3 regions of the Arthrobacter sp. FW305-BF8 genome follow, and region 1 is predicted to be linked to each of the others. Evidence: predicted binding sites of a transcription regulator. Region 1 holds the regulator's gene; each other region holds the start of a gene.
The links. Region 1 encodes LexA, which represses DNA repair genes until DNA is damaged. Its sites were predicted from a motif close to TCGAACANNTGTTCGA; they were not measured.
Positions count from the first base shown of each region.

Region 2: a site for LexA is predicted at 3,663-3,678, ahead of LFT45_RS22605 (LexA family protein). Genes of this name have one in related genera too.
Region 3: a site for LexA is predicted at 4,357-4,372, ahead of LFT45_RS22010 (LexA family protein). Genes of this name have one in related genera too.

Region 1 is NZ_CP084561.1:1,862,080-1,869,293, forward strand. It holds gene hflX (GTPase HflX) at 1-1,406, shown strand, start outside; gene LFT45_RS08315 (ATP-dependent DNA helicase) at 1,399-3,459, shown strand; gene lexA (transcriptional repressor LexA) at 3,502-4,248, opposite strand; gene LFT45_RS08325 (LysM peptidoglycan-binding domain-containing protein) at 4,626-4,976, shown strand; gene LFT45_RS08330 (histidinol-phosphate transaminase) at 5,055-6,173, shown strand; gene hisB (imidazoleglycerol-phosphate dehydratase HisB) at 6,233-6,859, shown strand; gene hisH (imidazole glycerol phosphate synthase subunit HisH) at 6,856-7,214, shown strand, end outside.
Region 2 is NZ_CP084562.1:58,571-65,784, reverse strand. It holds gene LFT45_RS22635 (ATP-dependent DNA ligase) at 1-481, opposite strand, end outside; gene LFT45_RS22630 (hypothetical protein) at 514-798, opposite strand; gene LFT45_RS22625 (hypothetical protein) at 857-1,138, opposite strand; gene LFT45_RS22620 (hypothetical protein) at 1,098-1,463, opposite strand; gene LFT45_RS22615 (hypothetical protein) at 1,472-1,837, opposite strand; gene LFT45_RS22610 (Y-family DNA polymerase) at 1,878-3,176, opposite strand; gene LFT45_RS22605 (LexA family protein) at 3,218-3,649, opposite strand; gene LFT45_RS22600 (helicase associated domain-containing protein) at 3,888-4,553, opposite strand; gene LFT45_RS22595 (hypothetical protein) at 5,201-5,632, shown strand; gene LFT45_RS22590 (hypothetical protein) at 5,708-6,058, shown strand; gene LFT45_RS22585 (DUF4192 family protein) at 6,661-7,214, shown strand, end outside.
Region 3 is NZ_CP084561.1:4,850,551-4,857,764, reverse strand. It holds gene LFT45_RS22040 (heavy metal translocating P-type ATPase) at 1-737, opposite strand, end outside; gene LFT45_RS22035 (heavy-metal-associated domain-containing protein) at 798-1,028, opposite strand; gene LFT45_RS22030 (metal-sensitive transcriptional regulator) at 1,088-1,444, opposite strand; gene LFT45_RS22025 (universal stress protein) at 1,729-2,235, opposite strand; gene LFT45_RS22020 (hypothetical protein) at 2,412-2,612, shown strand; gene LFT45_RS22015 (Y-family DNA polymerase) at 2,636-3,919, opposite strand; gene LFT45_RS22010 (LexA family protein) at 3,912-4,343, opposite strand; gene LFT45_RS22005 (hypothetical protein) at 4,520-4,807, shown strand; gene LFT45_RS22000 (WD40/YVTN/BNR-like repeat-containing protein) at 4,883-6,013, shown strand; gene LFT45_RS21995 (MoaD/ThiS family protein) at 6,023-6,310, shown strand; gene LFT45_RS21990 (hypothetical protein) at 6,316-6,552, opposite strand; gene LFT45_RS21985 (glycoside hydrolase family 13 protein) at 6,809-7,214, shown strand, end outside.

The DNA of each region.
Region 1 (7,214 bases):
TCTCGCAGCTTGCGGAAGAGCACAGCACATACGACGGCGACCAGCAGGACCTCGAGGAACGCCGGGCACTGCGACGCACGGCCGGGCTGTCCACCGAACTCGAAGACGTCACCGAAGTCGAATACCGGCAGTTGCGTCTGGAACGCGTCGTACTCACCGGCCTCTGGACCGAAGGCACGCTAGCCGACGCCGAGAATTCCCTGCGTGAACTCGCCGCCCTGGCGGAAACTGCGGGCTCGGAAGTCCTCGACGGACTGGTCCAGCGGCGGGCCAAGCCGGACCCCGGCACTTTCCTCGGTTCCGGCAAGGCCCTGGAACTCAAGGACGTGGTGATGTCCACCGGCGCCGATACCGTCGTTGTGGACGCCGAACTCGCGCCCTCCCAGAGGCGCGGCCTTGAAGACATCGTCAAGGTGAAGGTCATCGACCGCACGGCCCTCATCCTTGACATCTTCGCCCAGCACGCCAAGAGCCGCGAAGGTAAGGCCCAGGTGGAGCTGGCGCAGCTCGAGTACCTCCTTCCGCGCCTCCGCGGCTGGGGTGAATCCATGTCCCGCCAGGCCGGTGGCCAGGTGGGCGGCGCCGGCGCCGGCATGGGCTCCCGTGGGCCCGGTGAAACCAAGATCGAACTGGACCGGCGAAGGATCCGCACCCGGATGGCCAAGCTGCGTCGGGAGATCGCCGCGATGAAGCCTGCACGGGAGACCAAACGGGCCAACCGCCGTCGTAATGCAGTCCCGTCCGTGGCCATCGCCGGATACACCAACGCCGGCAAGTCCTCGCTGCTGAACCGCCTCACCGATGCCGGAGTCCTGGTCGAGAACGCCCTGTTCGCCACCCTGGATCCCACCGTCCGCAAGGCAGAGACCGCCGACGGAATGGGGTACACGCTGGCCGACACCGTGGGGTTCGTCCGGTCCCTTCCCACCCAGTTGGTGGAGGCCTTCCGTTCCACCCTCGAGGAAGTGGCGGATGCAGACCTGATCCTGCACGTCGTGGACGTGTCGCACCCGGACCCAGAGGGCCAGATCGCCGCCGTCCGGTCGGTGTTCGCCGAGGTGGACGCCCGCAAGGTGCCCGAGATCATCGTTCTGAACAAGGCCGACGCCGCCGACCCGTTTGTGGTGGAGCGGCTGAAGCAGCGCGAACCGCGGCACGTGGTGGTTTCGGCACGTACGGGGGAGGGCATTGCCGAGCTGCTCGAGGCGATCAGCGAGGCCATCCCGCGGCCCAGCGTCAAGATGCAGCTCCTCGTGCCTTACCACCGCGGGGATCTCATCAGCAAGCTGCACGACTCCGATGCGGAGATCCTGAGCCTGGAGCACGAAGAGGCCGGCACCCGCGCCGTTGTCATGGTCCGGGAAGGCCTCGCGGCTGAACTGGAATCCTTCAGCACCGATGACTGACGGGGCGGCAGCCGCCGGCGCCGCGGCCACGGCCCGAGAGCAGCTCGTACTTGACCTGCTCGACCGCGCCGTGGCCGGCATGGGCGGCCAAAGCCGCAGCGGCCAGCACGAGATGGCCCGGCAGGTGGCGCGGGCAATCGAAACCGGCGACCACCTGCTGGTGCAGGCCGGCACGGGAACCGGCAAGTCGCTGGCCTACCTGGTCCCGCTCATCGCGCACTCGCTGGAGAGCAATAAGCCGACCCTCGTCTCCACCGCCACCCTCGCGCTGCAGACCCAGATCGTGGGCCGTGACCTCCCGCGGCTGCTGGAGAGCCTCAAACCGGCACTCGACCGGCCCGTGAAGGTGGCACTGGTCAAGGGCCGCGCGAACTACGTCTGCAGGCACAAGCTGGAGGGCGGCTTTCCCTCCGAGGAACCCTCGGAGGGCCAGCTCTTCTCGCTGGGCGAGGACACCAGCGTTCCGCACTTCGCCGCGGCGATGGGCGGTCCCTCGTCGCAGCTCGGCAAGGAGGTGGTCAGACTCCGGGAATGGGCGGAGCAGACCACCACGGGCGACCGTGACGAGCTCCTTCCCGGCGTCACGGACCGGGCCTGGCGGCAGGTGTCCGTCACGTCCATGGAATGCCTCGGCGCGCAGAAATGCCCCCTCGCCGAAGAATGCTTCAGCGAGCTTGCCCGGCACAACGCCACGGAAGCCGACGTCGTGGTGACCAACCACGCCATGCTGGCCGTCAGCGCCTTCGAGGGCCTGGCGGTGCTGCCTGAGTACGACGTCGTGGTGGTGGATGAGGCCCACGAGCTCCAGGACCGGGTGACCGGCGCGGTTTCGGGGCAGCTGTCGGTGGCCATGGTCCATGCCGCGGCCTCCGGCGCCCGCAAGCACACCGGGATCACTGTTGACGCGCTCAACACAGCGGCAGCAAACCTGGAGGTCGCCCTCGCCGGCGTTCCCAGCGGCTTGCTGCCGAACGGCCTGAACGACGAGCAGCTGGATTGTGTGGACCAGCTTCGTGAGGCCTGCCGGGCGGCGCTGTCGGACTCCAAGGGGGACAGCAACACAACGGCCGACGGCGGGCGGCAGCTTGCGCGCTCCCGTCTGCTGGTGATTTTGGAGCTTTGCGAACGTTTGATTGCGGCGCGCGAAAACCGTGAGGTGGTCTGGTTCTCCCGGAACAGCACGTTTGATCCCCAACAGGGATACTCGGCGCCGGACGAGACTGCCCCGGCTCTGGTCAACATCGCCCCACTGAGCGTCGCAGGCAGGCTGCGTGAAGGCCTGTTCGCCGGCCATACAGTGGTGCTGACGTCGGCCACGCTGGCCATCGGCTCTGCCTTCGAACCCGCCGCAGGCGGACTGGGGCTGGTCGGCGACGGTGCGCCGAGCTGGACCGGCGTCGACGTGGGTTCGCCCTTCGACTACCCCCGGCAGGGCATCCTCTATGTGGCACGGCACCTGCCGAAACCGGGCCGCGGCACTTCGCCGGAGGCGCTGGACGAACTCGAGTCCCTCATCCGCGCCTCCGGCGGGGGAGCGCTCTGCCTGTTCTCCTCACGACGGGCGGCCGAGGAAGCGGCGGACGCCCTGCGCACGCGGCTGGATGTCAGCATTCTCTGCCAGGGCGAATCCACTATGACGGCACTGGTGAAGCAGTTCGCCGACGAGCCTGATACGTGCCTGTTCGGCACGATGTCCCTGTGGCAGGGCGTCGACGTGCCGGGCGGATCGTGCCGCCTGGTGGTCATTGACAGGATCCCCTTCCCGCGCCCGGACGACCCCCTGATGACCGCGCGGTCCCGGGCCGTTGCCCAGGCCGGCGGCAACGGGTTCATGTCCGTGTCCGCCACGCACGCGGCCATCAGGCTGGCCCAGGGGGCAGGACGGCTCATTCGGTCCGCGAACGACAAGGGAGTGGTGGCAGTGCTGGATTCCCGGCTGTCCACGGAACGCTATGGCGGGTTCCTGCGGGCTGCCCTGCCGCCGTTCTGGCCGACGACCGACAAGAAGACCGCCGTCGCAGCGCTCGAACGGCTCGCCGGCGCACAGGCGTGAAAAGCCCCGGGCTATAACAGCCCGGGGCTAACGTTGCAGCGGCTACAGCGAGCGGAGTACGGACACCACCTTGCCCATGACGACGGCGTGGTCGCCCAGGATGGGTTCGTACTGCGTGTTCTGCGGAAGCAGCCACGTGTGCCCGTCCCGCTGCCGGAAGGTCTTGACCGTCGCCTCGTCGTCGAGCAGCGCAGCGACGATGTCGCCGTTGACCGCGTCGCTTTGCCGCCGGACCACCACCCAGTCGCCGTCGCAGATGGCGGCGTCCACCATGGAGTCCCCTGCGACCTTGAGCATGAACAGTTCGCCGTGGCCCACCAACTGGCGTGGCAGCGGCATCAGGTCCTCCACCATCTGGTCCGCAAGGACGGGGCCGCCGGCGGCGATGCGGCCGACCAGCGGCACCATTGCGGTGTCCATCGCGCTGGGCAGTTCGGATACGGACGCGCCTGCGGCGCTCAGGGCCGGGGCCTTGTCAGCGCCGCCGGTTTTTGCCGTCCCTGCATCCAGGGTGAGCGGCATCAGGACCTCCATGGCGCGCGGCCGCTTCGGGTCGCGCCGGAGGTAGCCAAGCTTTTCCAGCTGCGAGAGCTGGTGGGTCACGCTGGATAGGCTGGCCAGGCCGACGGTGTCGCCGATTTCCCTCATCGACGGCGGGTAGCCGTTGTCGTTGACCGAGCGCTGGATGGTTTCCAGGATCTTTTTCTGCCGGACGGTGAGTCCCTTGGGGGTCCGCTGAGACCGCGGGCTGCGCTGGGGAGCCTTGCCGTCAGAGGCCTGTGCTGCCATGTTCGCCAACGCCTTTCCGTTCCTCCCGGCCGCGGTAGCTGCAGTGGCCGGGAACTTCCGGCCTGAAAATGTCAGACCCTGCTGATCAACTGCAGATGTGGTTGTTCTGTGATTTCCAACGTAGGCCAGCCATAGTGCTTTTTCAAACATTTGTTCTAGCGAGTCTCGACTTAATTCGTCGATAGGTGCTAAAACTAGGAAAAGCAAAGTTCGAACATGTGTTCTAGTGAGGGCCGCTTGGCAGCCCGGTGTTCGAACTGTTTGTTCGAACACGAGGCAGCACAACTTGGTCCAGGAGGGCTCACGCCATGTCAGCTTCAACAGCAGCATCAACTTCAACGGCAATGTCCCGTTCGGCCGCAATGCCTTCAAAGGCAATGTCCAGTTCAATGGCGGCGTCCCGGACGGGGAAGCCACCGCGGCTTCGTCTGACCCGCCGTGGCCGCATTGTCCTGATCGGTCTGCCGCTTGTTCTGCTGGCTGCCGCTATCCTGTCCCTGACCGGGCTCCTGAACTCCCCGGCCAAGGCTGCAGACAATGCCGGTGGCCTGACGGTTACGCCCACGGTTTCGGTCACGGTGCAGCCCGGTGAATCACTCTGGGCCATCGCCGGGCAGGTCGACCCGGACCGCGATCCCCGGGACGTGATCGCGGACATCGTCCAGCTCAATAACCTCCAGGCCGGCAAAGTCATGCCCGGTCAGCAGCTGTTTGTGCCCAACAAGTAGGGGTGATTGGGCGCGGTTTCGGCTGGCCGGAACCGTCACAGTTTCCGGCCAGCCCTCCGGGTTACTTAAACTGTCCTAGTGACTGACCAGCTTGAGCGACTGAACCGACTGCCCCTGCGGACCAACCTGAGGGGGTTGTCCCCCTATGGCGCCCCCCAGCTTGATGTTCCGATCCTGCTCAACGTCAACGAGAACACGCATGGCGTGCCCGCCGACGTGCGGGCGGCCATCACGTCGGCCGTATCCGAGGCCGCCGCCGGGCTCAACCGGTACCCCGATCGCGAATTTACTGAACTCCGGGAAGCCCTGGCTGAATACCTCGGCCACGGGCTGGGCGCGGACAACCTCTGGGCGGCCAACGGCTCCAACGAGGTCCTGCAGCAGATCCTCCAGGCGTTTGGCGGCCCGGGCCGGTCACTCCTGAGCTTCCCGCCGACGTACTCCATGTACCCGCTGCTCGCCAGCGGCACGGACACCGCCTACATCGCCGGCAGGCGTGCCGACGACTACGGCCTCAGCGCAGAGTCCGCGGCGAACCAGGTGCGGGAACTCCAGCCAAACATCGTCTTCCTGTGCTCACCCAACAACCCCACCGGCACCGGCCTGGGCCTGGACGTGGTGGAAGCCGTCTATGAGGCTGGCGAGGCCAGTCAGGCGGTCGTCGTCGTGGACGAGGCCTACCACGAGTTTGCACACGACGGCACGCCCAGCGCCCTCACCCTGCTGCCCGGCCGGGAGCGGCTCATCGTCTCCCGGACCATGAGCAAGGCGTTCGCTCTTGCCGGCGCCCGCCTCGGCTACATGGCTGCCGCCCCGGAGGTGACCGACGCCCTCCGGTTGGTGCGCCTTCCCTACCACCTGTCGGCCGTCACGCAGGCAACCGCCCTCGCGGCGCTGCAGCACCGCGAGGCGCTCATGGCCGATGTCCAAGACATCAAACGGCAGCGTGACCGGATTGTCGCGGAACTGACGCGGATGGGGCTGCGGCCCGCGGCGTCCGATTCCAACTACGTCTTCTTCGGTGGGCTGGAGAACCCCCATGAGGTCTGGCAGGGACTGCTGGATGCAGGGGTGCTCGTCCGCGACGTCGGCATCGCCGGCCACCTGAGGGTCACGGCCGGTACTGAGACGGAAACCACAGCCTTCCTGGAAGCGCTGGAAAGCATCCTGGCCCGGCAGGCCGTACTTCCGGCCTAAACTTGAATATGGACCAGGTCAGGTCTGCCCCCATCCTTCGTCAAAGGACATCTATCACCATGAGCGACACCGGTATCAAGGCTGCCGAGGCCCGGACTGCACGCATGGAGCGTGCCACCAGCGAATCTTCCGTGCTGGTGGAGATCAACCTCGACGGCACCGGAGTGTCGGATATCAGCACGTCGGTCCCGTTCTACGACCACATGCTGACGGCCCTGTGCAAGCACTCACTCATCGACATGACCGTCAAGGCCACCGGCGACACCCACATTGACGTCCACCACACCGTCGAGGATGTTGCCATTACGTTCGGCGAGGTCCTGCGCACCGCGCTGGGCAACAAGGCGGGCATCCGCCGCTTCGGTGAGGCCACCGTGCCCCTGGACGAGGCCCTCGCGCACGCCGTCGTCGACGTGTCCGGCCGGCCCTACCTGGTGCACGGCGGCGAGCCTGCCGGGCAGGAGTACCACCTGATCGGCGGCCACTTCACGGGCTCGCTGACCCGGCACGTGTTCGAGGCCATCACGCTGCACGCCGGCATCTGCCTGCACATGAACGTCATCGCGGGCCGCGACCCGCACCACATCGTGGAAGCCCAGTTCAAGGCCTTCGCCAGGGCCCTCCGCGCAGCCGTCGAGCCGGATCCCCGCGTCGAGGGCATTCCGTCCACCAAAGGAGCACTGTGACCGGCAAAGTACTGCACGAGGGCGCGATCCTCGACCCGTCCGCCACAATGAAGCCGGCATCCCCGGAGGGCAAACCCACCGTCACCGTCCTGGACTACGGCTCCGGCAACGTCCGTTCGGCCGTTCGCGCCCTTGAGCGTGCCGGTGCGGAGGTTATCCTGAGCTCCAAGCCCGAGGACGTGCTGAACGCCGACGGGCTGGTCGTTCCCGGCGTCGGCGCCTTCGAAACGGTCATGCGCGAGCTCAAAGCTGTTGACGGCATCCGGATGATCGGCCGCCGCGTTGCCGGCGGACGCCCGGTCCTCGGGATCTGCGTCGGCCTGCAGGTGCTCTTCGAAGCCGGCGTCGAACACGG
Region 2 (7,214 bases), on a different replicon from region 1:
CCTCATCGGGGTCAGTTGTGGTGGGGGAGAGGGACAGTGGCGGCTCCCAGCCGGTGGCGAGCTCTTCCAGGAGGGCCCTTCGCTGGTGCAGCGGCAGGTCGCGGGAGTCGTGTCCGGCTACGGCGAGGACATCGAACGCGACGTAGTTGGCCGGGGTCTGCCGGACCAGTCCGGGGAGGGTTTTCGGGCCGGCGCTGAGGCGCTGTTGCAGGGCGGTGAAGTTGAGCCGGCCGTTGGCCCAGATCACGGCCTCCCCATCGATCACGCACCCGGGAGGGACAGCAGCCTCCAAGACCTGAATCAGCTCGGGCAGGTACCGGCTTAGGTCTTTGCCCTGCCGGGACCACAGCGTGGCCCGGTCATTGTCGCGGACGACGATACAGCGGTAGCCGTCCCACTTTGCCTCAAACAGGAGATTCCCGGGCCGGGCGCGGGGCATCTTCGTGACGGCCCGGGCGAGGGCGACCTGCCGGCGGGGCAAGCCCCGCCGGCAGGCCGGTCCCGGCAGAGTGCTCAGCAGTCCCCATCGAGGCCTTCGAGCGTATCGACCTCGACGGCGTCCAGCAGTTCGGCGGTGCTGTTCCCGGTCCTTCTGGCCAGTTCATCGACGGCGATGAACCCGGTCCGGGCCAGGGCGATGGCCAGCTCCGCCAAATACCCGGCCCCGTTGCGCTGCACGAGGTCGCCCATGACCGCGTGCATGCGGCCGGTCATCCCAGAGGGGCCCTCGGCTTCCTCGGCAGCGATGCGCAGCAGGGTCAGGGCGGCCAGCCGCGGATCGTCGTACATCAGTCCCATGGCCCAAAGGCTACGCCAGGCACCGCGCGTGTGAACCCGGTCGTGGTCCGGATGCTCCCTATTTGTCGGCCCAGCGTTCGTGCGCGGCCTGGCGGGTGATTCCGGCGGCGCGGCCGATCTCGGCCCAGGTCGCCCCGGCGGCTTTGGCGGCCGCGACGGTTTTGTCCAGCCGCTGTCCGGCCTGGGCGTAGCCGCGTGCGGCGGCCACGACACCGTCGACCGCGCCCACGGACGCGAGGTATTCGAGCCATTCATCGCCGATGGCATCATCGACCGGTTCCGGGGCATGGGCGGACTTTTCACGGGGCCTGCAGGAGCCGGACGAGGCGGCTGGTTTCATCCAGGCGGTCCACCGGGCGCGTCCAGGACAGCTCCCGGGCGGGGGTCATCATCCACAGGGCGAAGTAGTTGTGCGGCACTTTCGCCTCCAGCGCCGCCCGGAACAGCGCTGTCACCCGGGGATCGAGCTGGCCGCCGGCGGTGAACTGGAAGCCGGGGCAGAAGGTCCCGTCGTCGATGAACACCCGGACCAGGCTGCGCAGCACCGGCTCCACATCCGGCAGCGCGCTGAGCCGGGCGTGCACCTGTTCCAGGGAAGGCAGTCCGAACTCACGGCGCAGCGCCGCCCACATCTGGTCCGGCACCGGGCCGGAGAACCCACCCACGATTGCCCTTACCCGTCGGTAATGGAAACCAGGAGCCACTGCTCCGACAACGGGTCGCGGCGCAGCTCGAAGGTCCGCAACGGCGCGGAGGTGCTATCACGGACCTGGACGCGCCAGTGTTCGACGCTGACCAGGTCCCCGGAGCCGATGGCAGCCCGGGTGCCGGTGTGCCACCAGTCGCAGCGTTCGAACCAGTGCACCGGTTCGGCTGCGACCGCCCAGATCTGTCCGTCGTGGCGGACGGCCAGGGGAGTTCCGGCGGCGTTGAATCGCACCTGTACCGGCACGCCGGGCTTCGTCGATGCCGTTGTGGGGGCGGTCTTGGGCGTGGGGTCGGCAGGGCTGGTGCTGCGGGGTTCATGGGTGATGGTCATTCGTTTGTCTTCCGTGTTGGTGCTGGTCTGGGGGTGGTTGTTAGGCGGCTTTGACGAGGGGGAGTTCGTCCCAGTGGGTGGTGTAGCGGGGGGAGAGCATGTCGCGTTTCATGGTCCAGTCCAGGCCGGTTTTGATGCCGGCGTGGCCCAGGCCGATGGCACCGCGCCCATACCGGCGGGTCACGTCTTCGAGGAGGGTGCCGATGTGGCGTTCCTCGTGCGGGTTCTCGAAGGGCTCGAGCGGGGATTGGTTGCCGGTGGGGCGCAGGTCGGTGACCATGATCCCGGCGCGGGCGTATTTGAGGCCTTCCTGGATGGTGGGCAGCAGCGCGTGCGCGGCCCGGGTGAGCAGGACCGGGTCCGCCGTCGGCATCGGCAGCGCCACGCACACCGACGGGTAGGACTTCTCGTATTGGTTGTAGTGGCTGGTGCCGGCGAACGCGGTGAGGACCTTGGCCTGCAGCCCGTGCTTGCCCAGCCGTGCTGAGGCCTGCTGCCCGTAGACGGAGAGGACCTGCCGGAGCCCGGCGGCGGTGGTGACAGGCGTGGCGAAGGAGCGGGAGAAGATCAGCTGGTCCCGGCCGATGCGTTCTTCCTCCATCGGGATGCAGGGGGTGCCCTGCAGTTCCAGGACGGTGCGCATCATGACCACGGAGAACTTGTCCCGGATCGCGACCGGATCCGCGCAGGTGAGGTCGGCGATCGTGTGGATGCCGATGACGTTCAGTCGTTTGGTCAGCCGGCCGGCGATCCCCCAGATTTCCTCCACGGACAACCTCCCCAACAGTGCCTCCCGTGCAGGTGCGGGCACGGTGTCCCAGTGGCAGACCCCGCCGAACGCCGGGTTGTGTTTGGCCCACTTGTTGCACAGCTTCGCCAGGGTTTTGGTGGGGGCGATCCCGACGCAGACCGGCACGCCGACGTGCCGGCGGACCGCGGCTTTCATGGCCCGGCCCAGGGCGAGCAGCTCGGCGGGGGAGCCTTTGACGCCGAGGAAGGCCTCGTCGATGCTGTAGACCTCGAGCCAGGCCGAGTACCGGCCCAGCAATTCCATCACCCGGGCGCTGATGTCCCCGTAGAGCTCGTAGTTGGACGAGAGCGCGACCAGGCCCCATTCCTTGGCCCGCGGGGCGAGTTTGAACCACGGTTCGCCCATCGGGATGCCGAGGGCTTTGGCTTCGGGGGAGCGGGTGACGGCGCAGCCGTCGTTGTTGGACAGCACCACCACCGGCCGGCCCTCCAGGGACGGGTCGAAGGCCCGCTCGGCCGAGGCGTAGAAGCAGTTCACGTCCACGTGCGCGATCTGCGGCATCCGCCGCATCACGGCCGGCCTAGACATCAGATCCCCCAGGCAGTTCGCGTTTAACGGAAAAGCGCGCGTTAGACATGGTGCAGGCACCTCGTGGCGACGCCCCACACGCTCAGCTCGGACAGCGCAGGAACGCGGATGTCCGGGTACTTGGGGTTCTCCGCCTGCAGCACCACGCCCATGGGGGTGATGCGCAGCCGCTTGATGGTCAGCTCCCCGTCCAGGACGGCGATCACGACCGACCCGTCCGTGGGTTCCAGCGCCCGGTTGACGATCAGTTCGTCCCCGTCGCTGATGCCGGCGCCCTCCATCGAGTCCCCGGTCACCCGCACGACATAGGTGCTGGTGATGTCCTTGATCAGGTGCTCGTTCAGGTCGATCCGGCCGTCGAAGTAGTCCTGCGCCGGCGAGGGGTATCCCGCCGCGACCGGCACCGGGGAGACCAGCACCGACAACAACGACACGCCCGCATCTAGCACACGGGGACCAACAATGACGCCCACAACACACCTTTTTTCGAATATATGTTCGATAGGTTTCAAGTGTAGACCCGGGGTCGGACAGTAAAGAATCCTCCAGGTGCATCGGGACGCAGAGGCCCTGGCCCCGGCGCTTGGACGGGACGGGTTGCACGCCAATGGGGACAGCTTTGAGCTGTGCGGAGGGCTCCACCTGCCCCCAATGGGCACAACCCGCCCACCCGCCAGGGGTGGTCTGTGCTGTCCGTGGGGGAAGTCGCGGTTACACCGTGCCGGTGCGGGGTTTGCGGCCGCGTTGCCGGCCGGAGCGCCAGCCCGGCAGCACCTCATCCAGCGCGCCTGCCTTGGCCGGCTCAAGTTCGCCGCGGCGTGCCTTTTGGCGCTGGACGTGCAGCCAGACGCCGAGGTCGTGTTCTTCCCCGGCCACGACGGACTTGTGCCGGGGCCAGTCGTGCCCGGCCGCCCGGTACCGTACCAGGGCGGCGAGCCGGTCCTGCCATCTGGCCTCATCGGCCACGGACCGCGGTGGCCGTTGCCATTCGGGGAGGTCGGCCAGCCCATCACGGTAGGCGGGTGCGAGTGTCCCGGCAGCGGCGTCGCGGCGGCGCCGCTCCAACCACGACGCCAGCCTCCGCTCATCCGCATCTTTGGCGGTGCGGGAAGGATACCGCCCGGTCTCCCGGACCAGGGCCACGAACTGGCGCATCCGCGCCAGCCCCTGCCCGCTCACCTGCATTGGCGGTGGGCCTGCGGCTTTCTCGTGGGCGGCCTGCAGCCCTGGGTCCATTCCAAGTGCCACGGACAGGTGGTAGCCGACCGTCGCGGCCGGCGCCCGGGTGAGCGCGGCGATCCGGGAGCGGGTCAGCCCGCCCCGGTACATCAGCACCCACTCCGCGTTCGGAGCCCGAGTACGCCGCCTGGTCGTCACGGCACCATCCTGCCACCCGCACCGCTCAACGACCTGCCGCGAAGTCCATCCTGCATGGCGTGCACGCGCGCATGGGGCCGCCCCTTTCCGCCGGGGCCGGGGTGCATGGGGGACAGCCCGGGCCCCGGGGTCAGGGCCGGCAGGCTTTGCCCGTGACTGCGGCCCGGTGGGGATGAGACAACTCTGTCTCGCCAACCTTGGGGAAAGCACGGATCGCCTTGGGAGTCCATTGGCCGTCGGCTGGGATCAAGGACATGCTCGCAGGGCTCGCATCCATGCGGGCGTCCGCTGGCGCGGCCGGCTGTCGGGGTCCAGTGCCGGCTCCGCAGGGCTCCGCAGTCCCTGAACCCTGTTGTTCACGTCTTCGACGTTTTTTGGCTGCTGTCCTTCGGATCGTACGTGCCCGCTCCGTCCCGTCTAGCCCCTCCGTTCCTCCGGGGCCTGCGCCCCGGAAAAGTCTTCTCCGGCGCTCCTTCGTCGCTGATTTCCTCCGAAGATTTTCCGTGTCTTGCCCTCACGGGTAGACGGGACTCCACGGGCACAGCTCCGCAAGCTTCGCCAGCAGCCAAAAAACAACGGGGGGAGAGGGGAGCTGGCCGGTCACCTGAGCCGCCCCACACCCCCACGTCTCTGCAAGGACAAAAACCATGACCGCAGTAAGCAATAAGACCGTGACCCTCGCGGACACCGGGGAAACCATCGACGGCGTGACCGTGCTGGGTGATTACCACATGAACGGTGGCTACGACTGGATGGAACTGATCGAAGAGCACGGCTGGGCCGTGCTCTCCAGCTGGGGCTGTGACGGCTGGGACCTGGGCCAATGGCCCTATGTCATGGTCGCCGTTACCCGCACCGCTGACAGCATCGGCAACCTGTTCGGCATCGCGACCTACTGCGAGGGTGACGTGACGTGCACCTACTTCCGGACGAAAGCCCGCCTGTGGGACGCGATCACGGAGCAGGCATTTTTCCACTGGAAGAACGGGCAGGCCCAAGGCCCGGCAGACCTGCCGGAGGCCGCCGCCGAACTGCCGAGCCGGTACCGGATGCCCTACGTCGTGCGGGATGCCGCCTAACCAACACAAACAGGCGCTGTACTGCCCGGCCGGTGCCGGGCAGTACAGCGCCCACAACTTCACAGGAGCCAGCACATGAGCAACGACACCGCCAGCCCCAAGGGCATCACCGCCCTGATCTACCGTGACGCTCCGGGCGCGGACTTCTCGAACCGGGGCATCTCTGCCAGCGTCATGGAAGTAACCGTCATTGGCGAGGGCATCGACCCGGTTTTCGAGGCCACTGAGGAACGACCCGCCGTCCGGCTCGTCAAAAACGAGCACCCACACCGCGAGACCGTGGTCCACGCGGAGCCGGTCGCCCCGGAAGGTGAACCCGCTCCGTGGTACATGTTCGGCGGCACGTTCATCTTCAGCAGTGACGGCCGGTTCCGCCGCGCGGCCGGGCACTACGGAGCCGTCCCGCTGCACGACCGCCGCGAATAGGGCCGCCGGTGGCCGGTCTTTCGGGGCCGGTCACCGCGGGCGGTCCACCGTCGTGGCCGGCTTTCGCTGGTGGTCGCCCGCGGCGGACCGCCAATCCCGCAGTAATCAGGTGCCGGGCGGCGGCCGCCGGCGGCAAGCCCGGGCCGGCAGTCTCGTTGGGTTGTCCGTGGCCCGGAGCGAAAGGCAGGCTCGCAAGGGCTCGCCCTGGTTTCCGCTGCGCTCCAACCAGTTGAAGGGCGTCCGCTGGCGCGGCCGGCTGTCGGGGTCCAGTGCCGGCTCCGCAGGGCTCCGCCGTCCCTGAACCCTGTTGTTCACGTCTTCGACGTTTTTTGGCTGCTGTCCTTCGGATCGTACGTGCCCGCTCCGTCCCGTCTAGCCCCTCCGTTCCTCCGGGGCCTGCGCCCCGGAAAAGTCTTCTCCGGCGCTCCTTCGTCGCTGATTTCCTCCGAAGATTTTCCGTGTCTTGCCCTCACGGGTAGACGGGACTCCACGGGCACAGCTCCGCAAGCTTCGCCAGCAGCCAAAAAACAACGGGGGGAGAGGGGAGCTGGCCGGTCACCTGAACCGCCCCACACCCCCACGTCTCTGCAAGGACAAAAACCATGAACGAAAAACTGACCATCACCGGATCCGCTGACCTTCTCGCCACCGTCCCGCACCTGCTGGGCAACCAGCCCAAGGAGTCCTTCGTCGTGCTGACGACACGTCTCGGATCGCTGGGGGCAAGCCTCCGCATGGACGCACCGGCAGAGGCCGCACCACTGCACTACGCCCAAATGATGGCGACCTACGCGGCCAACGACGAGAAGGCCACCGGCAGCTACGTGATCGTCTACACCGACGAGAAACCAGCCTACGGCTTCCCCTACGCCGCCCACGTCCTCGCACTCAGCAACGAGCTGGCCACCGCGCGGATGCCCGTCAAAAAGGTCTTCCTGGTGACGGGGACCTACTGGGCGACCTACGGCACCACGGAGAAGAACTCACTGAACGAAATCCGCGACAGCAACGCCAACGTCACCCTGACCTACTTCGGGTCCGCCCCCGACATCGACGTCTACAACCCGGAACTGCTGGGCACGTGGGCGCTTCCGGTGCAGGCGCCCGAAGGCACCGACGAGGACCTGAACGCCGCCTGCGCGACATGGGCGACCGT
Region 3 (7,214 bases), 1.9 Mb from region 1:
GCCCTGAGCGCGTCACCGGCCTTCGCCTTGGCGTTCGCCTCCAGGAACCGGCCCAGCAGAAGGAACGTGGTGACCACGCTGGCCACCTCGAAGTACAGGCCGCCGGAACCCGCGCCACCCATCTGCTCCATGCCGGGGTGTTCGGTCAGGCGCGGATCGGCGAGGAGTTGCCAGGCGGAAAACAGGTAGGCAGCGATGACTCCGAGCGATACCAGCGTGTCCATGGTGGAGGCGAGGTGGCGGGCGTTGATGGCGGCCGCCTTGTGGAACGGCCACGCAGCCCAGCTGACCACCGGCAGCGCCAGGGCGCCCGCCACCCAGCCCCAGTTGGGGAACTGGAAAGCCGGGAACATCGAGATGAGGAACACCGGCACGGCCAGGACCGCCGCGACGAGCAGGCGCGGCTTCAGCTCTGATGCCCTGCCGCCGTGCGCCATATGGTCTTCGTGATGCGGGGCGACGTCGGCCGCGGTGTGGTCGTGGTCCTCCTCGATGACCGTTTTAATCCTCGCCTTGTAGCCGGCGGAGGCTACCTGGTCTGTGATCTGTTGGTCCGTGATGCCGGCCGGGACGGTCACGTGCGCTGTTTCCAGGGGGAGGTTGACGGTGGCCTCGACGCCGTCAAGCTTGGCGAGCTTCTTTTCAACCCGGTTCACGCACGACGCGCAGGTCATGCCCTCGACGTCGAGTTCGATCACCCGGCTGGCGGAGCCTGCGGAAAGGTGTTCGGTGCCCATGACTGGTCCTTCTCTGGTGGTGCTCGATCTTGGCCGTGCTCGGTACGAATGGGAGGCGCGTCAGGCCTCGTTGGCCACCACCAGGTAGCCCGCCTCGGCCACTGCCTCGCCGATTTCGGAGGGGGAGAGCTTCTGCGTGGAAGTAATGGTGACGGTCGAAACGCCGCCGGCGTTGAGGTCGACGTCGATTTCCTCGACGCCGGCCAGCGCCTCGAGCTCCTCGCTGACGGCTGATACGCAGTGCCCGCAGGTCATGCCGGAGACGTGGACTTTGGTGGAGATGGTACTCATTGCTGGCTCCTAGTTGGTGCGATAACGGGGTTGGTCGGCTGGTGGGTGGTGGTTTGCCGCTAGCGCAGCAGGCGCCCGATGGCACCCGCCGCCTCCTTGACCTTGAGGTCGATGGCTTCAGCCCGCAGGTCAGGATCAGGCTCGGAGGCCGCCCCGACAACGCAGTGGCCAATGTGTTCTTCCACGAGGCCGAGGCTGACGGCGTGCAGGGCCTTGGTCACGGCCGCGACCTGCGTCAGGATGTCGATGCAGTATTTGTCTTCCTCAACCATCCGGGCAATGCCACGGACCTGTCCCTCGATCCGCCGGAGCCGGCGCAGGTACGCATCCTTGTCCGCCGTGTAGCCGTGCTGCGGGGCCTCTGCAATCGCTTCTTCGTTAGGCGCCGCCGGCGTCTGTCCTTCGGAAGTTTCCATGCCCCAAAGTTATACCCCTAGGGGGTATCAGTCAAGGGTGATGCGGCAGGTCAACGCGGATGCGGAAAGTGAGCGCGCGGGCAAGACCGCTTGTGCCCTCGGAGGTTTTTGGGCAACAAAAAAGCTCCGGAGCGCGTTATTGGGGGATACGCACTCCGGAGCAGTCTTTGGGCGGGCCTGCGGCGGCCTGCCTGATCAGCTTACTTGCCGGTAGCCATGTTGGCCACCACCTCGAATAACTACTTTCGCTTTACTTTTCCACCATTGTCTTGGGCGGCTGCTGGCTACTCGGCCCTGTCCTGGTGTGCGGCCATCCGGAACGGGACCACCAACACGGGGCGGCTTTGGTGGTGGGTGAGCCATGCGGCCACGGAGCCGTTCAGGAGTTCAGTGATCCGGTGCCCGAAGCCGCGCTCCGGCGTGCCCACAATGATCATGGGGGCATTGACCTCGGAGGCCAGCCTGCCGAGGGCCCGTGCGGGATCCCCGGCAAGCGTGCGCAAGGTCCACGCCGGCCCTCCGTCCTGTAGGGCCGAGCCGATGGCCGACTTCAGTTCCGTCGTCACGGAACGGATGTCGTCGTCGTCCCTGTCGGGATGCAGCGAAAGCCGGTGCGCAGAGCGCGCGGGATCCCACTCAACCAGGTAGCTTGCTTCGTCCACGTAGGCGCACAGCAGCGGGGCGGACAGCTTTTGGGCCAGAGTGACCGCGGTCTTGAGGACCTCCGGATGCTGACCGGGGACCATGCCCACGAGGAGGGGAGGCGGCCCGCTGAAATGCTCTGCATCCATAATCAATTGTGTGCCTGCGGCGTCAGGAAAGACCATAGCCACAGCCCTTTCGGCCCAGCTCAGCGACGGTTTTTGGCCCTGCGGCACGGGTGCTGTCCCGCGGAGAAGAGTGCTGATTTTCCCTTGAATCCCGGCCGTGGCGAGCCTAGCGTGGAGACGTAGAAAGGCGGCGTCCCATGCAGATTTACATGTGGTGGCTTGATCTTGACCTGAAAAGCAAGGAGTGGCTTCGCGAAAACCTGCGGGCCGGTGACGTTCCGCTGTTCGTGATGCAGGGGATCGCCGAGGCGGGAGGTCCGCACCCGGATACACCGCAGGCAGTCTTGACCGAAGCCGAGTGGGATTTCATCGAGACGCAGTCTGAATTTGTGGACTGAACGGTCCGCGGACGCGTGGCCGGTCAGGCCGCACGCACCACCGGCAACTCGTCCCAGTGCGTCGTGTAGCGTGGCGAACGCATTTCACGCTTCATGCTCCAATCCAGCCCGGTCCTTAGGCCTGCGAACCCGAGTCCGATGGTGCCCCTGCCGCACTTCCGGCTGACCTGCTCAACCAGCGGGCCGATCCCGCGTTCCTCGTGCGGGTTGGCGAAGGGCTCAAGTGGCTGCTGGTTGCCGGACGGGCGCAGGTCGGTGACCATGATCCCGGCACGGGCGTACTTGACGCCGTCCTGGATCGCGGGAAGCAGGGCATGGGCGGCCCTAGTGAGCAGTACCGGGTCTGAGGTGGGCATGGGCAGCGGAACGCATACCGAGGGAAACGACTTGTCCTTCGGATTGTAATGGGACGTGCCGGCGAACGCGGTGAGGACCTTGGCCTGGAGGTGGTGCCGGGCCAGCCGGGCACTCGCCTGTTGCGCGTAGACGCTCAGGACCTGGCGAAATTCAGGAGCTGACGCCAAGGGAGTGGAAAACGAGCGGGAGAAGATCAGCTGGTCCCGACCCATTCGCTCCTCCTCCAGCGGTATGCAGGGCGTCCCGCGCAGTTCGAGCACGGTACGCATCAGCACCACTGAAAAGCGGTCGCGCACCATCACCGGATCGGCACGGCTCAGCTCGAGGATGGTGCAGATCCCAAGGGCGTTCAACCGCTTTTCGAGCCGGCCCGCCACACCCCACACCTCCGAGACCGGCAGCCGGGCCATGAGCAGTTCGCGTACCTCCGGCTCCATCGACTCCCAGCGGCACACCCCGCCGAGCGCAGGGTTGTTCTTTGCCCACCGGTTGGCCAGTTTGGCGAGCGTCTTGGTGGCGGCGATGCCGACGCACACGGGCACCCCGACGTTGCGCTGGACCGCGGCCTTGATGGTCCGGCCGAGACCCACCACCTTCTCGGGGCTGCCCTTGATGCCCAGGAACGCCTCGTCGATGCTGTACACCTCAAGCCAGGCCGAGTAGCGTCCCAGCAGTTCCATGACGCGGGAGCTGATGTCGCCGTACAGTTCATAGTTGCTGGACCGGGCAATGAGGCCCCATTCCTTGGCCCGAGGGGCGAGCTTAAACCACGGATCGCCCGTGCTGATCCCCAGGGCCTTGGCCTCCGGACTGCGGGTCACGGCGCAGCCGTCGTTGTTGGAGAGCACGACGAGCGGCTTGCCTTCCAGGGAGGGGTCGAAGGCGCGCTCCGCGCTGGCGTAGAAGCAGTTCACGTCCACCAGCGCTATTTGCTGCCGCGAACTAGACATGGTGCAGGCACCTCGTGGCCACGCCCCAGATGGTGAGATCGGCCAGGGCGGGGACGTTGATGTCCGGATACAAAGGGTTGGCGGCCTGGAGCACCACGCCTGCCGCGGTGACCTTCAGGCGCTTGACGGTGAGCTCACCGTCCAGCACCGCGACGACCACGGACCCGTCGCGCGGTTCCAGCGCCCGGTTGACGATCAGTTCGTCCCCGTCGCTGATGCCGGCCTGTTCCATCGAGTCCCCGGATACCCGCACGATATAGGTGCTGGTGATGTCCTTGATCAGGTGCTCATTGAGGTCGATCCGCCCGTCAAAGTAGTCCTGGGCGGGGGACGGGAAGCCCGCCGCCACGGCCACGGGCGAAATCAGCACTAGCCGCAGGGAAAGTCCCGCCTCTATCACGCGCGGTCCGATGATCACACCCACAACACACCTTGTTTCGAATATATGTTCGATAATGCAGTGTAGTCCTCCCGACTGACAGAATGCAGCCAGGCCAGGCAGCGGTTGGATTCATCACACGTTCGCCGTGCCGTCTCGGTGACAGCGGGTCTGCGTCGCATACTGGTCTCATGGGGATGCAAGGCGCAGGAGGATCAGTGGTGGAAACCTTGAAGAGGGTGGTGCGGAACGAGTACTTTCCGGCGGCAGCCGTGCTGACGCTGGTGGTGCTCTTCTGGGTGGCGGGCCTTTTTGGTGGCCTGTCTCTGCTGAGCCGGAGCCAGCCTCCGATCGCCACGCTGACATGGCTGCTGTTTGTCTACGCCGCTGCCGTTCTGACGCCCCTGGCCGGAATCCTGGCAGCGGCCGACCTGCTCCGCCGGTGGTGGCGGAACCGCCGCGCCGGGAAAGCCGGCAGCGCCAAAGCCGGTGCAAGGACGGGGTCCTAGGTCCCGCCCGGGCAACGAAACCCACGAAACCCGCGGGGGCTCAAACCATTGCAGCCCCTCCAGCGGAGTGGTTGCATGGGGAGCATGAATGCCTCAGAGAGTTTCGTCTTAGCGATCGGGACCAAAAAAGGCCTCTGGCTGGCCACCAGCCAGGACCGGAAGCAATGGTCCTATTCCGGCCCGCACTTCCTGATGAGCGAGATACCGAGCATCGGAATCGATACGCGGGACGGCCGCACCCGCATCATGGTGGGGGTGCGGTCCGAGCACTGGGGCCCCTACGTTGCCCACTCGGATGACCTCGGTGCCAGCTGGACCGAGCCCGAGCAGGGTGCCATCAAGTTCCCCGAAGGCACCGACGCCGCCGTGGAACGCATCTGGCAGATCTACCCCGACGCCGAATCCCGTCCGGGGGTGGTCTGGGCCGGTGCGGAGCCGATTTCGGTGTGGAAATCGACCGACGGCGGCGAGCACTTCGAGTTGAACCGCGGACTGTGGGACCACCCGCACCGCAGCGAATGGGGTGCAGGATATGGCGGCGCAGCCGCGCACTCGATCGTGGTCAACTCCTCCGGGGACAACGTGCACGTCGCCATGAGCACGGGAGGCGTCTACCGCTCGCTCGACGGCGGGACGTCCTGGGAGCCGCGGAACAAAGGGATCTCCGCCTACTTCATGCCCGATCCCAACCCGGAATTCGGCCAGTGCGTGCACAAGATTGCCGCGGATGCCGCCGTCGACGGCCGCCTTTACGCGCAGAACCACCACGGCGTGTACCGCACCGACGACAATGCCGAGAACTGGGAATCGATAGCGGAGGGCCTGCCGGCCGATTTCGGGTTCGTCATGCTGACCCACCCCCGGCGTGCAGGCACGGCCTGGGTTGTTCCCCTGAAGGCCGACGGCGAACGCATCCCGCCGGACGGAAAGCTCGCCGTGCACCGTACCGACGACGCCGGCGCCACGTGGAAGCGCCTGGACTCCGGGCTGCCGCAGTCAGAATTCAATGCGGTGCTCAGGGACGCGGCTTCCGTGGATTCCGCGGAACCCGCCGGGGTGTACTTCGGAACGCGCGGCGGCGCGGTGTATGCCAGCGCGGACGAGGGCGAAACCTTTGCGGAGGTGGCGTCCCACCTGCCGGATGTGCTGTGCGTTCGCGCTGCCGTGGTGGCTGGAGCGCCCGTTGCAGCGGCGACCCCCGCGTGAGGATGTGCGGTGGCTGAGATCAGCGTGGTCCTTCCCGGCGTCCTCCAGCCGCTCGCCGGCGGGCAGTCCATACTGACTACACCCGCCGACGGGGCGGTGACTGTGGGTTGGTTGCTGGATTCCGTGACCGGAACCTACCCGGTGCTCGCCAGGCGGCTGCGGGACGAGACGGGTGCGCTCCGCCGTTACGTGAATATTTACGTGAACGGTGAGGAGGTCCGGCGTCTCCGCGGCCTGGAGACGGAAGTTTCTGCCGGCCAGGAAGTGCTGATTATCCAGTCCGTGGCTGGCGGTTAGCTCGCTCAGGCGACGCGCCAGACGCTGCATTCGTCCGTATTGATGGCCTTGCGCATGCCCGAGTGATGGTCCATGATCCAGACGACGCCGATGCCCGGGGCTGTCTCCTGGACGCTGCCGCGGCGGACGATGACATCGTCATAGCTGGGGCCCACCGACAGGCGGGCCTCGATCTCGTCGCCGCGGTGCAGCTGGTCCAGGGCACGGACCCGGGTGATGTGGGGTTTGGCTTCCTTCAACATGGCGTGGCCTCCTGAGCTGGAGCTGGTGCCTGCAATTGCCGGCACAACCAAGTGTGGCGTGGCATTGTTGCGCACGCGTTTCCTGCCCGTTAGCGTCCGGTTAGTTTCCGGCGCCGCGGCGGTTTCCGCCACCCCATCCTGCATTCCGGACGGTATCCGCTGAGGCCTTCTAGCCAAGCCATTGACCGCCGATTCTTCTGGAACAAGACTTTCAGTGGGCCAGCAGCCCGCCACCGTCGACCAGGAGGAGCCAGCGATGACCACGCAGGAAACCGAGGCAGAAACGGCTTACCGCGCCGGCAGGGAGTGGTTCAAGAGCGCGGTGGTCTACCAGATCTATCCGCGCAGCTTCGCTGACTCGGACGGCGACGGCATCGGTGACCTCCGCGGGATCATCGGCAAGCTGGACTACCTGCAAAAGCTGGGGGTCGACGTCGTCTGGCTTTCACCGGTGTACCGCTCGCCGCAGGATGACAACGGCTACGACATCAGCGACTACCGCGACATCGATCCCGTGTTCGGCGACCTGGAAACCCTCGACGAACTGCTGGACGGCCTGCACTCGCGTGACATGAAGCTGGTGATGGACCTGGTGGTGAACCACACCTCCGACGAGCACCCGTGGTTCGCGGAGTCCCGCTCCAGTAAGGACAACCCGAAGC